One region of the Enterobacter cloacae complex sp. HYC042_NIDB genome, then DNA from elsewhere that is predicted to be linked to it. Evidence: predicted binding sites of a transcription regulator. Region 1 holds the regulator's gene; each other region holds the start of a gene.
The links. The regulator CRP, encoded in region 1, controls carbon source genes, mostly activating them, when cyclic AMP is high. The targets are predictions, from matches to a motif close to ATGTGANNNNNNTCACAT.

Region 1 (5,032 bases):
AGGGATGCGCCGTGGGTGAGCGCGACGGCCATGGAAACAAGGACATTAACCCGGAAGCTGTGAATGTCAGATAAAGACGCGGAGAAAAATTTCTGGCAGACTGTCTGTAAAGGCACGATGAGGTCTCTTCTGATTTGTTAGCGCAACCAGTAGATCACACTTCATCGTGCTTTTCATTTTTCTGGGGAACCCTCAGCCCCGTGGGAGAGGGTTAGGGTGAGGGCATCAACACGCACGATGCCCCAATAATTAAGCCTCGATCACTTCATACGAATGGGTGATTTTTACCGCTTTCTCCAGCATTAACGCCACAGAGCAGTATTTCTCCGCAGAGAGATCCACCGCGCGTGAGACCGCCGCGTCTTTCAGTTCTTTCCCGGTGACAACAAAGTGCAGATTAATGTGGGTGAACAGGCGTGGCGCCTCTTCGCGACGTTCTGAGGTGAGTTTAACCTCGCAATCCGTCACGTCATGACGGCCTTTTTGCAGAATCGACACCACGTCAATCGCGCTGCATCCGCCTGCCGCCATCAGCACCATTTCCATTGGGCTTGGGGCTTTATCGCCGGAGTTACCATCCATCAAAATCTGGTGTCCTGATGCGGACTCGCCCAGGAACGTTAAACCTTCAACCCACTTCACGCGCGCTTGCATATTCATTAACTCCAACGTTGCATTTTTGGTGACAGATTACGCGTGCGTTACATTTCTCGCAATGGAAGGCGACCTGCATCATGCTGAAGCGAGACACCAGGAGACACGCGGCAAAAGCTATGCTAAAACACTCAGGATGCTACAGTAATACATTGACGTTACACATGTATGCAGAGGACATCAAACTTTACTGGCTGCGAAACGTTACGACAGCCGACTTCCCAGGGTATGGGTAAGAATTCGATTGCAACCCCAGAGTCCGGATGCATCTGATGACTCTGGTGACAGCTTATAACAGAGGATAACAGCGCATGGTGCTTGGCAAACCGCAAACAGACCCGACTCTCGAATGGTTCTTGTCTCATTGCCACATTCATAAGTACCCATCGAAGAGCACGCTGATTCACCAGGGTGAAAAAGCGGAAACCTTGTATTACATCGTCAAAGGCTCGGTGGCAGTGCTGATCAAAGATGAGGAAGGCAAAGAGATGATCCTTTCCTATCTGAACCAGGGCGATTTTATCGGTGAACTGGGCCTGTTTGAAGAAGGCCAGGAACGTAGCGCCTGGGTTCGTGCAAAGACAGCATGTGAAGTGGCTGAAATTTCTTATAAGAAATTCCGTCAGCTGATTCAGGTTAACCCTGACATCCTGATGCGTCTTTCTTCCCAGATGGCGCGCCGTCTGCAGGTGACGTCAGAGAAAGTGGGTAACCTCGCCTTCCTGGACGTGACTGGCCGTATCGCGCAGACTCTGCTGAACCTGGCGAAACAGCCAGACGCGATGACCCACCCGGACGGCATGCAAATTAAAATTACCCGTCAGGAAATCGGTCAGATCGTCGGTTGCTCCCGCGAAACGGTGGGCCGTATTCTGAAAATGCTGGAAGATCAAAACCTGATCTCCGCCCACGGTAAAACCATCGTGGTTTACGGAACCCGTTAATCCTGCCTAAACGGCGTGCCATCGCGAGGTGTCACGCCGTTTTTGTCTCTATTCCCCATGTGGCGCAGGCTGATCTATCACCCGGAAGTTAACTACGCACTACGACAAACGCTGGTGCTGTGTCTTCCCGTGGCCGTGGGCCTGATCCTGGGACATCTTCAGCAGGGCCTGCTGTTTTCTCTCGTCCCCGCCTGCTGCAACATTGCCGGTCTGGACACGCCCCATAAACGCTTTTTCAAACGTCTGATAATTGGCGGCTCGCTGTTTGCTGGCTGTAGCCTCGCGGTGCAGCTTCTGCTGGCTCGCGATATTCCCCTGCCGCTGATCCTGACCGTGCTGGCGATGACCCTCGGCGTCACCGCCGAAATCAGCTCGCTCCATGCCCGGCTGCTTCCCGCGTCACTCATTGCGGCCATCTTCACCCTGAGCCTCGCCGGTAATATGCCCGTGTGGGAGCCGCTGCTGATCTACGCCCTCGGCACGCTGTGGTACGGGCTGTTTAACTGGTTCTGGTTCTGGCTGTGGCGGGAGCAGCCGCTGCGCGAATCTCTGAGCCTGCTCTACGTGCAGCTTGCGGATTACTGTGAAGCCAAATACACCCTGCTCACCCAGCATACGGATCCGGAAAAATCCTTACCGCCATTGCTGACGCGCCAGCAAAAGGTGGTAGACCTGATAAGCCAGTGCTATCAGCAGCTGCATATGCTCGCCGCCAACAAGAACCACGAATATAAACGGCTGTTGCGCACCTTCCAGGTGGGGCTGGATCTTCAGGAGCATATCTCCGTTAGCCTTCACCACCCGCAGGAGGTGCAAAAGCTGGTTGAGCGCAGCCATGCCGAAGCGGTGATCCGCTGGAACGCACAAACCGTCTCCGCGCGCCTGCGGGTGCTGGCCGATGATATTCTCTACCACCGCTACCCCACGCGCTTTAACATGGACAAACAGCTCGGCGCGCTGGAGAAAATCGCCCGTCAGCACCCGGATAACCCGGTCGGCCAGTTTGCCGCCTGGCACTTCAGCCGCATCGCCCGCGTGCTGCGCACCCAGCGCCCGCTTTATTCCCGTGACCTGATGGCGGATAAACAGAAACGTCTGCCGCTGCTGCCGGCGCTGAGAAGCTACCTGTCTCTGAAATCTTCCGCTCTGCGCAACGCTGCAAGGATTAGCGTCATGCTCAGTATCGCCAGCCTGATGGGCATGGCGCTCCACCTGCCGAAACCGTACTGGATCTTAATGACCGTGCTGTTTGTTACCCAGAACGGCTATGGCGCCACGCGGGTGCGCATTCTGCACCGGGCAGGCGGCACGATGGCGGGGCTGATTATTGCGGGCGTGACGCTGCATTTTCACGTGCCCGAGGGCTATACCCTGGCGGGCATGCTGGCGATCACCCTGGTAAGCTATCTAATCATTCGCAAAAACTACGGCTGGGCGATGGTGGGCTTTACGGTGACGGCGGTATATACCCTTCAGCTGCTGACGCTTAACGGCGAACAGTTTATTGTCGCCAGGCTGATTGATACCCTGATCGGCTGCCTGATTGCCTTTGGCGGCATGGTCTGGCTGTGGCCGCAGTGGCAGAGCGGGCTGCTGAGGCAGAACGCCCACGACGCGCTGGAGGCTGATCAGCAGGCCATTCGTCTGATCCTGAGCGACGATCCGCAGCCCTCCCCGCTGGCGTATCAGCGGATGAAGGTCAACCAGGCGCACAACGCCCTGTTTAACTCGCTCAACCAGGCGATGCAGGAGCCGGGCTTTAACTCACACTATCTTGCCGATATGAAGCTGTGGGTCACGCACAGCCAGTTTATCGTCGAGCACATTAACGCCATGACCACGCTGGCGCGCGAACACACGATGCTGACGCCGGATCTGGCGCAGCGCTATTTGCAGTCCTGTGAAATTGCCCTGCAGCGGTGTCAGCAGCGTCTGGAGTATGACGCGCCGGGCGAGTCGGGGGATTCGAACATTCTGGAGGCACCGGAGACGCTGACCCACGGGCCGATGAGCACCCTGGAGCAGCATTTGCAGCGCGTACTGGGACATCTGAACACCATGCACACCATTTCGTCGGTGGCATGGCGTCAGCGCCCGCATCACGGCATTTGGTTAACGCGGCGGTTAAAGCGAACCGAGTATTAGCCTTTTACGATCTTCTCGACCGCCGCGGCAAAGCGGGTTAACCCGTCGTCAATATCTTTCTCTTCCACTACCAGCGACGGCGCAAAACGCATCACGTCCGGCCCGGCGTTGAGCACCATCACCCCTTCGCGAGCGGCGGCATGCAGGAAATCGCGCGCGCGGCCTTTGTACTGCGGCTTAAGTTCCGCACCAATCAGCAGCCCCATGCCGCGGATCTCGCTGAAGACGTCGTACTTATTGTTAATCTGCTGGAGATGCTGCACAAACAGCTCGCGTTTCGCGCTAACGCCGTTTAGCACCTCAGGGGTGTTGATGATGTCGAACGCGGCACCCGCCACGGCGCTCGCCAGCGGGTTACCGCCGTAGGTCGAGCCGTGAGACCCGACGTGGAACGCAGAGGCAATCTCCTGCGTCGTCAGTACCGCACTCACCGGAAAACCGCCGCCGAGCGCTTTCGCGCTGGTCAGAATATCCGGCGTCACGCCGTAGTGCATGTAGGCAAACAGCTCTCCGGTACGCCCCATCCCGGACTGCACTTCATCAAGCACCAGTAGCGCCTGATGTTCGTCGCACAGTTCGCGCAGCCCTTTCAGGAATTCCGGGGTTGCCGCGGTCACGCCGCCTTCGCCCTGAATCGGCTCCACCACCACCGCGCAGGTGTGGTCGTCCATCACCGCTTTCACCGCGTGCAGATCGTTAAACGGCACGTGGATAATGTCGGCTGGTTTCGGACCGAAGCCGTCGGAATACTTCGGCTGGCCGCCAACGGAGACGGTAAAGAAAGAGCGTCCGTGGAAGGCGTTATGGAAGGCGATGATTTTAGTTTTGTACGGGCTGTGGCGCGTGGTGGCGTAGTAACGCGCCAGCTTAAAGGCGGTTTCGTTGGCTTCGGTGCCGGAGTTCATAAACAGCACGCGCTCGGCAAAGGTCGCATCAATGATCTTACGGCCCAGTCGCAGCGCAGGTTCGTTGGTGAACACGTTGCTGGTGTGCCACAGGGTTTCGCCCTGGGTTTTCAGCGCGTCCACCAGCGCAGGATGGCAGTGGCCCAGCGCCGTGACCGCAATACCGCCCGCGAAATCCACATACTCCTTGCCCTGCTGATCCCAGACGCGGCTGCCTTTCCCCTTCACCGGGATAAACTCAGCCGGTGCATAAATCGGCAGAATCACTTCATCGAATGTCGCGCGGGTAATTGCTGGTTGTTCAGTTGCCATGTCATGCCCATCCATTTTATGTCACATTCATTGTGAAAATATAATCACAAAATATGCATAAAAACTCACAAC
Region 2 (5,032 bases), 300 kb from region 1:
TCAGGTAGTAAGCGTGTTCCCACACGTCCAGACCCAGGATTGGGAAACCGGATGCGCCAGAGATCGCTTCACCCATCAGCGGGGAGTCCTGGTTAGCAGTAGAAACCACTGCCAGCTTGTCGCCTTTCAGAACCAGCCACGCCCAGCCAGAGCCGAAGCGGGTTGCAGCGGCTTTTTCGAATTCCGCTTTGAAGTTGTCTACGGAACCGAAGTCGCGCTCGATAGCCGCTTTCAGGTCGCCCTGCAGGGTGGTGCCGGTTTTCAGGCCTTTCCAGAACAGGCTGTGGTTAGCGTGACCGCCCGCGTTGTTACGCAGTACGGTTTTCTTGTCTGCTGGCAGCTGGTCCAGCTTGGTGATCAGCTCTTCAACAGGCAGATTAGCGAACTCTGGCAGGCTTTCCAGCGCAGCATTCGCGTTGTTCACGTAGGTCTGGTGGTGTTTAGTGTGATGGATTTCCATCGTCTGCTTGTCGAAATGCGGTTCCAGTGCGTCGTAGGCATACGGCAGGGATGGCAGTGTATAACTCATAATCCTCTCCATTATTGTCGGGCGGCACAGCTGTTAATGCCGCGTAAGCAGTTGGTTCATTATAGTTAATTAAATGATATTGAAAATGATTATCAATGCCGTAGTTTTTATAAGGTTATTCGGTTTTTGAGAAATAAAAGAATTGTGAGTCTGCTCACGCGCTTAACGTGCTGATTGCCATTCAAAACAAAAGTGCGGCAACCTTCTGAAGGTTCCTGAACAGCCTAATTTTTACACTCATCAAGTCGGGGGGAAGCCTCCGGCTATAAAAACGATGAGGACGTAAAAATGAATCATGCGATTACGATGGGTATCTTCTGGCATTTAATAGGCGCAGCCAGTGCAGCCTGTTTCTATGCCCCGTTCAAAAAGGTGAAAGGCTGGTCGTGGGAAACCATGTGGTCCGTTGGCGGTACCGTGTCCTGGCTAATTTTGCCGTGGACAATCAGCGCCATGCTGCTGCCCGATTTCTGGGGCTACTTCTCCTCCTTCAACGCCTCCACCCTGCTACCGGTATTCCTGTTCGGCGCGATGTGGGGCATCGGCAACATCAACTACGGCCTGACCATGCGCTACCTCGGGATGTCGATGGGTATCGGCATCGCGATTGGCATTACGCTGATAGTGGGCACGCTGATGACGCCAATCCTTAACGGCCATTTCGACGTGCTGATCAACACCCAGGGCGGCCGGATGACGCTGCTGGGCGTGCTGGTGGCGGTGATCGGCGTGGGAATCGTTACCCGCGCAGGCCAGCTAAAAGAACGCAAGATGGGCATCAGGGCCGAAGAGTTCAACCTGAAGAAAGGGCTGCTGCTGGCGGTGATGTGCGGGGTCTTCTCGGCGGGCATGTCGTTCGCCATGAACGCCGCCAAACCGATGCACGACGCCGCTGCGGCGCTGGGCGTTGACCCGCTGTATGTTGCCCTGCCAAGCTACGTGGTGATCATGGGCGGCGGCGCGCTGGTAAACCTCGGTTTCTGCTTTATCCGTCTGGCAAAAGTGAAGAACCTGTCGGTAAAAGCCGACTTCTCGCTGGCAAAACCGCTGATCCTCACCAACGTTCTGCTCTCCGCGCTCGGCGGCCTGATGTGGTATCTGCAATTCTTCTTCTACGCCTGGGGCCACGCCAGCATTCCGCCGCAGTACGACTACATAAGCTGGATGCTGCACATGAGCTTCTACGTGCTGTGCGGCGGTCTGGTTGGGCTGGTGCTGAAGGAGTGGAACAACGCCGGACGTCGTCCGGTTGGCGTACTGAGCCTGGGCTGCGTGGTGATTATCATTGCGGCCAATATCGTCGGCCTCGGCATGGCGAACTGATTACGCTGCTTTTCGACTGCGATGACGCCACTGAACCGGCGTCATCCCCACCTCACGGTTAAACACCACCGAAAAGTAGTTACTGTCCTCAAAGCCGCAGCGCATCGCCACTTCACTGACCATCAGCTCCGTATGCTGTAACAGATACTGGGCGTGGCAGATGCGCAGCTGGCGCAGGTAATGATTTATCGTCATTCCCGTCTGGGTGCGGAACTGCTGGCGCAGCGCGCGCTCGCTGCACTGCTCCTGCTCGCAGAATTTTTCCAGTACGAAACTCTTGTTCAGACTGCCCGCAAGCCGGGCGATCAGCTTATCCAGCAGCGCTTCCTGCGTGGTGGCGGAGGGATTATCCGTGGCGTAACGATGACGCTTCAGGGTCATCACCAGCTGGGCGAAAAGCAGCTCCGACATCTGGTTTGCCACCGGGTCGCTCTTCTGGCTCTCCTGCTCCAGCTGGGAAATCGTCTGGCGCACCTGAGCCATGCCGCTGCTGCTTAAGCGCCAGTGCGGTTCGCCTCCGGCATTCAGAATGCCCGGAATGTTGCTCGCCCAGTCGACATTCAGTTTAAGCCTGTCAGGGCAGTAGATGACGTTCTGCAACACCAGATCGTTAACCGAGGCGTAGGCGTGTTTGTCTTCGGCGCGAATGTAAAACAGATCCCCGCGCGTGATGCGGTAGGGCCGGTCGTTGAGGACGTGAAGGCCGTTGCCGCGCCACACCAGCACCAGCTCGCAGAACTCATGGGTGTGCTCGGCAAAGACATTTTGCGGGTAACGGTCGGCCACCGCGACGGCCTGACTCGCGGAGGCAAAAAAATCATCTTTGCGAAGAATTAACTGAGCGGCCACACCACAACCTCTACGGCGAATAACCGGGCATTATTAGCTTTTTTGCGGCCTGAAAACGGTGACTGCCCTCGCGTTACTGAAGCAACGCGTCTTTCCCCTGACGAATATCGCGCGGCGACCAGCTAAATTCCCGGCGAAATAGCGTCGAAAAGTGGTTACTGTCGCCGAAACCGCAGCGATAAGCAATTTCTGTAACGCTTTCGTCGGTATGCCGTAAAAGGTGACGCGCTTTGATCAGGCGCAGACGGTTAAGGTAACGCTGCGGCGTGAGCCCGGTATGCTGCTTGAGCTGACGATGCAGCGTGCGCAACGAGAGCGAAAAGTCGTCCGCCAGCGTTTCCCAGCAGACATCTTCAGCGAAATTATCTTCCAGCCAGGCCATAAGCTGGTTCAGCCGTGCGTCATTATTTTCCATCCCTTCCACCAAGCTGCTGCGGCGCAGCAGCACCAGCAGCTGCATAAACAGCAGCTCGCGGGTGGCAATCGCGTGCGTCTCCTGCCCGTCCTCGCTCTGCTCCATCTGGCTCACCAGCTGACGCACCTGCTGTAACGTGGATTGATTCACCCGCCAGTGCGACGGGTAGTGGCCGTCCTTCTCCTGCGGCAACAGCTGATTCAACCCGGAGAGAAACTGGAACGCGTCCGGGGAACGATAGAGCACGTTGGTCAGACACAGGTTGTCGGTATGTTCATAAAGGTGTCTGTCGTGGTCGCGCACGAAGCACACCGTACCGCCGCTGATGGTATACGGCTGACCGTTGAACACGTGGATGCCCGTTCCGTGCTCAACAATCACAATCTCATGAAAATCATGATGATGCTCCGGGAACGCAGCCTGAGGAAGCCGTGGCTCAATCGCGACGGGAGAAGCCCCCGAAGGAAAAAAATCGACGCTGTGCAGTACGGTCATAACGGCCCCCACCAATGAGAAAAGTTCTCAAAATAGTAATTAAGGCCCTCCACGCTCACCTTAAATTTTTGACAGTAAACCGCGCAAAAGCTGCCGGTTTTTCAAGAAACAGGCGGAAAGATCGGGAAATGCGGTCAGCGTCACACTGCCTGCAAACCCCGCCATTACTGGAAACTGTGAACTCCCTCACGTTCACCTTTGCTTTCTTGCCAGCGCGAGATTTGGGCTGTCAGTGGCGAGAAGGTGGCTATTTCTTCCCTTTCTTACACTCATCGCTAATGACTTAAGAAAGGACCCGACCATGACTTTTCGCCATTGTGTGGCTGTCGATTTAGGCGCATCCAGCGGCCGTGTAATGCTCGCCACCTGGGACTGTGACCAGCACACCCTTACGCTTCGCGAAATGCACCGTTTCGCCAATTTTCTGCAAAAACAGGACGGTTTTGTGACCTGGGATATCGATGCGCTGGAAGCGGAGATCCGCACCGGACTTCACAACGTCTGCGAAAACGGTATCCGCATCGACAGTATCGGCATTGATACCTGGGGCGTGGATTACGTGCTGCTGGACAGTCACGGCGAACGCGTTGGCCTGCCCGTCTCCTACCGCGACAGCCGCACCGATGGGCTGATGGCGCACGCCATCGCGCAGCTTGGCAAAGAGAACATCTATGGTCGCAGCGGCATTCAGTTTCTGCCGTTTAACACGCTGTATCAGCTGCGGGCGATGGTTGAGCAACAGCCAGAGCTGGTTGAAAAGGTGGCGCATGCGCTGCTGATCCCGGACTACTTAAGCTATCGTCTGACCGGCAACATGAACTGGGAATACACCAACGCCACCACCACGCAGCTGGTCAATATCAACACCGATAACTGGGATGAACACCTGCTGGCATGGACGGGCGCCTCGCCGTCCTGGTTCGGCGCGCCAACCCATCCGGGCAATGTCATCGGCCAGTGGATTTGCCCGCAGGGGAATGAAATTCCCGTTGTCGCCGTCGCCAGTCACGACACCGCAAGCGCGGTCATTGCCTCGCCGCTCGCCAGCAAAGACGCGGCCTATCTCTCCTCCGGCACCTGGTCGCTGATGGGTTTTGAGAGTAAAACGCCTTACACCAGCGACGCCGCGCTGGCCGCCAATATCACCAACGAAGGCGGTGCCGAAGGACGCTACCGCGTGCTGAAGAACATCATGGGCCTGTGGCTGCTCCAGCGGGTGCTGAAAGAGCAGAACGTCACCGACCTGCCCGCGCTTATCGCGGAAACCGAAAAGCTGAAGGCCTGCACCTTTCTGATTAACCCGAACGACGACCGCTTTATTAACCCGGTGCACATGAGCACTGAGATCCAGGCCGCCTGTTTTGACGCGGGGCAGCCGGTACCTTCCCGCCCCGCCGAGCTGGCGCGCTGTATTTTTGACA
Region 3 (5,032 bases), 2.1 Mb from region 1:
CGCCCCAAAAGGGAAACGCGGCATCATCTCCTCGCTGGTGGCGATGGGGACTAACTGCGGGACGCTGAGCGCCACGGCGATCTGGGCCATTATGTTCTTCGCCCTCGATCGTGAACAGTTGCTCGCCTGGGGCTGGCGCGTGCCGTTCCTTGCCAGCGTCGTGGTGATGATCTTTGCCATCTGGCTGCGAATGAACCTCAAGGAGAGCCCGATCTTTGAGAAAGTAAACGATGCAGAAACAGTGCAGCCGGACACCTCGCTGGGTTCAATGGTGAAAAGTAAATCCTTCTGGCTGGCGACCGGCCTGCGCTTCGGTCAGGCGGGCAACTCCGGGCTGATCCAGACCTTCCTCGCGGGTTATCTGGTCCAGACGCTGCTGTTCGATAAAGCGATTCCCACCGACGCGCTGATGATAAGTTCTATTCTCGGGTTTATCTCCATCCCGCTGCTGGGCTGGCTTTCCGACAAAGTGGGGCGCAGGCTGCCGTACATTATCTTCAATATCTCCGCCATTATTCTGGCGTACCCGATGCTGTCGATTATCGTCGATAAGAGCTATGCGCCGGGGACAATCATGCTCTCGATCATCGTTATCCATAACTTCGCCGTGCTGGGGCTGTTTGCGCTGGAAAATATCACCATGGCGGAGATGTTTGGCTCGCGAAATCGCTTTACCCGTATGGCTATCTCCAAGGAGGCGGGCGGTCTGGTGGCGGTGGGTTTTGGCCCGGTACTGGCGGGGATTTTCTGCAATATGACGGGTTCCTGGTGGCCGATTGTAGCCATGCTGGTGGCCTATTCCGTGATTGGGCTGGTTTCGGCGTTCCTGATGCCGGAAGTCCGCGACCGCGACCTCAGCGCGGCTGAAGATGCCGCCGAGGCCGCGCCGAAAGAGCGCGTGGGTTACGGCGCGGTCTCCACGCGACGCTAGCGGTTTACATCTTTCGTGACTTATCACACAACTTTTTGTTTATGTCACACCACCTGAGCAAAAGTTAATATAAATCAAAAACTCAAACGGCAGTATCAGTATGGTTGATGGCAGTAATTTTTTACCCCGACTGCCATTCTAGTTGGTGTAGTCAGCAGGCGCTGCTGCTCTGGACTAGGGGCGGCAGCGATCCACAGCTTTCTAATTAGCGAGTCTTAATCATGGAAAACACCTTATTACAGGCCAACGCGACGCTGCCTCAGTACGATCGCGACAGCCTTAAAGCACGCATTGTACATTTAGGCTTCGGCGCATTTCACCGCGCGCATCAGGCGGTGTATGCGGACATCCTCGCGGCTGAACACGGCAGCGACTGGGGCTACTGTGAGGTTAACCTGATTGGCGGCGAGCAGCAGATTGCCGACCTGAAGGCGCAGGATAACCTCTACACCGTAGCGGAAATGTCTGCCGATGCCTGGACGTCCCGCGTGGTTGGCGTAGTCAAAAAGGCCCTGCACGCGCAGGTCGACGGGCTGGAAAGCGTGTTGGCGGCAATGTGTGAACCGCAGGTGGCGATTGTCTCGCTGACCATCACCGAAAAAGGCTACTGCCACTCTCCGGCAACCGGGCAACTGATGCTCGATCATCCTTTCATCGTTGCCGACCTGCAAAACCCGCATCAGCCGAAATCCGCGCCGGGCGTGGTGGTGGAAGCGCTGTCGCGCCGTAAAGCGGCGGGGCTGCCCGCGTTTAGCGTGATGTCCTGCGACAACATGCCGGAGAACGGTCACGTGATGCGCAATGTCACCTGCGCGTACGCCCGGGCGGTAGACGGCGAGCTGGCGGACTGGATCGAGGCTAACGTCACCTTCCCGTCAACCATGGTGGACCGCATCGTGCCGGCGGTCACACCCGATACGCTGGATAAAATCGCGCAGCTGACCGGCGTACGCGATCCGGCGGCGGTGGCCTGCGAGCCGTTCCGCCAGTGGGTTATCGAGGATAACTTTGTGGCCGGGCGTCCGGAATGGGAAAAAGCCGGAGCCGAACTGGTTTCAGACGTGATCCCGTTTGAAGAGATGAAGCTACGCATGCTCAACGGCAGCCACTCTTTCCTGGCCTACCTGGGCTATCTGGCCGGTTATCAGCACATCAATGAGTGTATGGAAGACGAACACTATCGCGTCGCCGCGCACGCGCTGATGCTTAACGAGCAGGCGCCGACCCTGAAAGTGAAGGGCGTCGATTTAGAACGCTACGCTGACCTGCTGATCGCCCGTTACAGTAACCCGGCCCTGCGCCACCGTACCTGGCAAATTGCGATGGACGGCAGCCAGAAGCTTCCGCAGCGGATGCTGGATCCTGCGCGCTGGCACCTGGTGCACCAGACGCCTTTCCCACTGCTGGCGCTGGGCGTGGCTGGGTGGATGCGCTATGTCGGCGGTGTGGACGAGCAGGGGAACGCCATCGACGTGAGCGATCCGCAGCTGGCGGTGATTCAGGCGGCGGTGAAGGGAAGTGCCGAAGGGGAAAGCCGGGTTAACGCGCTGCTCGGCATTGAGGCCATTTTTGGGAAAGAGTTGCCGCGAGAAAAAGCCTTTACAGATGCCGTGATGAGCGCGTATCAGACGCTGCTGCAGAAGGGGGCTAAGACCACGGTGGCGGAGTACGTGGCGCATTTGTAATTCAACACATGCCGCCGTTCGCGGCGGCATGTCGGCGCACAATTTAGTGCATACCCAGACGAATCAGTTCAATTGGTTCGAACTTACCTTCGCATCCTTCCACTTCCACCGTTTTGCCACGGCGCACCTGCGCGGCATCCAGCCCGTCGCTGTGAATCGCCTTAATCACGCCGGTTTTGCCGGTGCCGCTAATCATGACGCGGCTGCCGGTGGTGATTGCATTGCGGTTACGGTCGTATGTCATCATGGTATTTTCTCCTCTCTAAACTTTCCGTTACGGCGCTATTTCAGGTTTTGCCGCTCACGGGGCACTATAAATACGCCTGTCTGCCAGTCATGTTTTTGTTTTTGATCAAACTCACACTTTTTTCTTTATACATGGGGCGTTGACGCTTCACGACGGCAATTTACAAAGCAGACCGTTATTTTCACTTATTGATAGTTTCTACGGGTAAGCGTTGAGGATTGGTTTATATTCCCGATGCCATTCTGGTTGCAGGAAATAACCCTTCATCGGAATAAGGAGTCAGGCTTATGTATAAGAAGATTTTGATGCCTGTTGACGTGTTTGAAATGGATTTAAGCGACAAAGCGGTTCGCCACGCGGCTAACCTCGCAAAGGCCGAGGGCGCGTCGATTACCCTGGTCAATATTCTGCCTGCCAGCAGTCGGTCTCTGCTGCGCGGATTCAACGCCGATATTAAAAAGTTTGAAGAGTATATGAGCGCAGAATCCGGGAAGAAAATGAACGAGTTAAAACGACTGTTCGATATCTCCCCGGAGAATATTCACACTCTGGTTCGTTTTGGCAGCGTCCGCGATGAAATTATCAAGCTGAGCAAAGAAGGGGAATATGACGTGATTGTCATCGGGTCAAAAAATCCGGGCATCACCACCCATCTGTTGGGGTCAAATGCGGAATCTATTCTGCGCTACGCCACAATTCCGGTGTTAGTCGTTCGCTAATTACGGTGCCGCCCGCGAAAAGGGCGGCAAATATCACTCTTCGCTAAACCACTCGCTATTTTCCTGACGAATAAGCTGCACGGATTCGCCTATCTCCTGCAGATGCAGGGTCATCGCTTTTTCCACGCCGTCCGGGTCGCGTTTTTCCAGCGCGCTGAAAATATCGTGATGCTGGCGGAGCAGCATTTCCGGCGGGGAGACGTGATCGAGGCTCATGTAGCGCACCCGGTCAATGGTGGCCTTGATATTCTCGATGGTATCCCAGGCCAGCTGGCAGTCTGCAATTTGCGCCAGCTTCTGGTGAAACTCATCATCAAGCTGGAAGAAATCGTTGAGCTGTTTACGGTCAATCGCAATGCGCTGCTGATGCAGGTTTTGCTCCAGAAGGTAACACTGGTTGTCATTAATGAGCGTCGCGGCACGGCGCACCACAGCGCATTCAATCGCCTGGCGTACGAAACAGCCGTTGCGCACCTGTGAGAGTGAAATTTTGTTCACGTAGCTGCCGCGCTGCGGGCGGATCTGAATCAGGCCGTTCTCCGCAAGCTTAATAAACGCTTCACGCACCGGCTGACGGGACACGTCAAATCGCACGGAGACCTCTTTTTCAGAAAGCGGCGTTCCCGGTGGGATCAGGCAATGGACAATATCACGTCGCAAAATGCGATAGATTTGCTGGTTTACGGGCTGGGTGGGGTTGAGTTGCGATTCAGCGGCCATGAGTTGTCATTTCTCAGAGAGTTAGCCCGAACATACTACCATTCTTTTATAACCCGAAACAGACCCGGCCCGCGGGCCGGGAAGGGCTTATTTAGCCACGATGGACGCTAAGTCCGGCAAAACTCTGGCTGACCGGCATCATTTCCACGGTATTGATGTTGACGTGTTTTGGCAGCGTCGCGACCCACCAGACCGTTTCGGTGACATCTTCCGGCGTCAGGGCGTTGGCGTTTTCGTAGGTTTTATCCGCTTTTGCGTCATCGCCCTTGAAGCGCACGTTGGAGAATTCGGTGCCGCCTACCAGCCCCGGCTCAATATCGGTGACGCGAATGGCGGTGCCGTGCAGGTCGGTGCGCAGGTTCAGGCTGAACTGGCGCACAAACGCTTTGGTCGCGCCGTAGACATTACCGCCCGCGTAAGGCCAGCTCCCGGCGGTAGAACCGATGTTGATAATGTGGCCGCGGTTGCGCTCGACCATGCCCGGCAGCACCGCGCGGGTCATGTACACCAGCCCTTTGTTGTTGGTGTCGATCATGTTTTCCCAGTCTTCAACGCTGGCTTTGTGGGCAGGCTCCATGCCCAGCGCCAGACCGGCGTTGTTGACCAGCACGTCGATGGCGCGCCACTCTGCCGGCAGGCTGGCAATCATCTCTTCAATGGCCGCACGGTTACGCACGTCCAGCTGCGCGGTCAGGATGCTGTCACCTAAATCGTCCTTCAGCTCCTGAAG

Region 2: the regulator CRP is predicted to act here: its motif matches at 3,740-3,757, upstream of rhaS (HTH-type transcriptional activator RhaS).
Region 3: the regulator CRP is predicted to act here: its motif matches at 2,963-2,980, upstream of ydfZ (putative selenium delivery protein YdfZ).

What each region holds. Positions count from the first base shown of each region.
Region 1 covers NZ_CP109650.1:4,503,479-4,508,510, forward strand. The annotation lists gene OKF39_RS21630 (IS4 family transposase) at 1-116, opposite strand, end outside; gene OKF39_RS21635 (OsmC family protein) at 250-654, opposite strand; gene crp (cAMP-activated global transcriptional regulator CRP) at 966-1,598, shown strand; gene OKF39_RS21645 (YccS/YhfK family putative transporter) at 1,656-3,743, shown strand; gene argD (bifunctional acetylornithine/succinyldiaminopimelate transaminase) at 3,740-4,960, opposite strand.
Region 2 covers NZ_CP109650.1:77,036-82,067, forward strand. The annotation lists gene sodA (superoxide dismutase [Mn]) at 1-529, opposite strand, end outside; gene rhaT (L-rhamnose/proton symporter RhaT) at 818-1,852, shown strand; gene rhaR (HTH-type transcriptional activator RhaR) at 1,853-2,701, opposite strand; gene rhaS (HTH-type transcriptional activator RhaS) at 2,775-3,611, opposite strand; gene rhaB (rhamnulokinase) at 3,913-5,032, shown strand, end outside.
Region 3 covers NZ_CP109650.1:2,362,861-2,367,892, forward strand. The annotation lists gene OKF39_RS11360 (MFS transporter) at 1-931, shown strand, start outside; gene OKF39_RS11365 (mannitol dehydrogenase family protein) at 1,153-2,616, shown strand; gene ydfZ (putative selenium delivery protein YdfZ) at 2,660-2,863, opposite strand; gene OKF39_RS11375 (universal stress protein) at 3,151-3,582, shown strand; gene OKF39_RS11380 (GntR family transcriptional regulator) at 3,616-4,302, opposite strand; gene ydfG (bifunctional NADP-dependent 3-hydroxy acid dehydrogenase/3-hydroxypropionate dehydrogenase YdfG) at 4,394-5,032, opposite strand, start outside.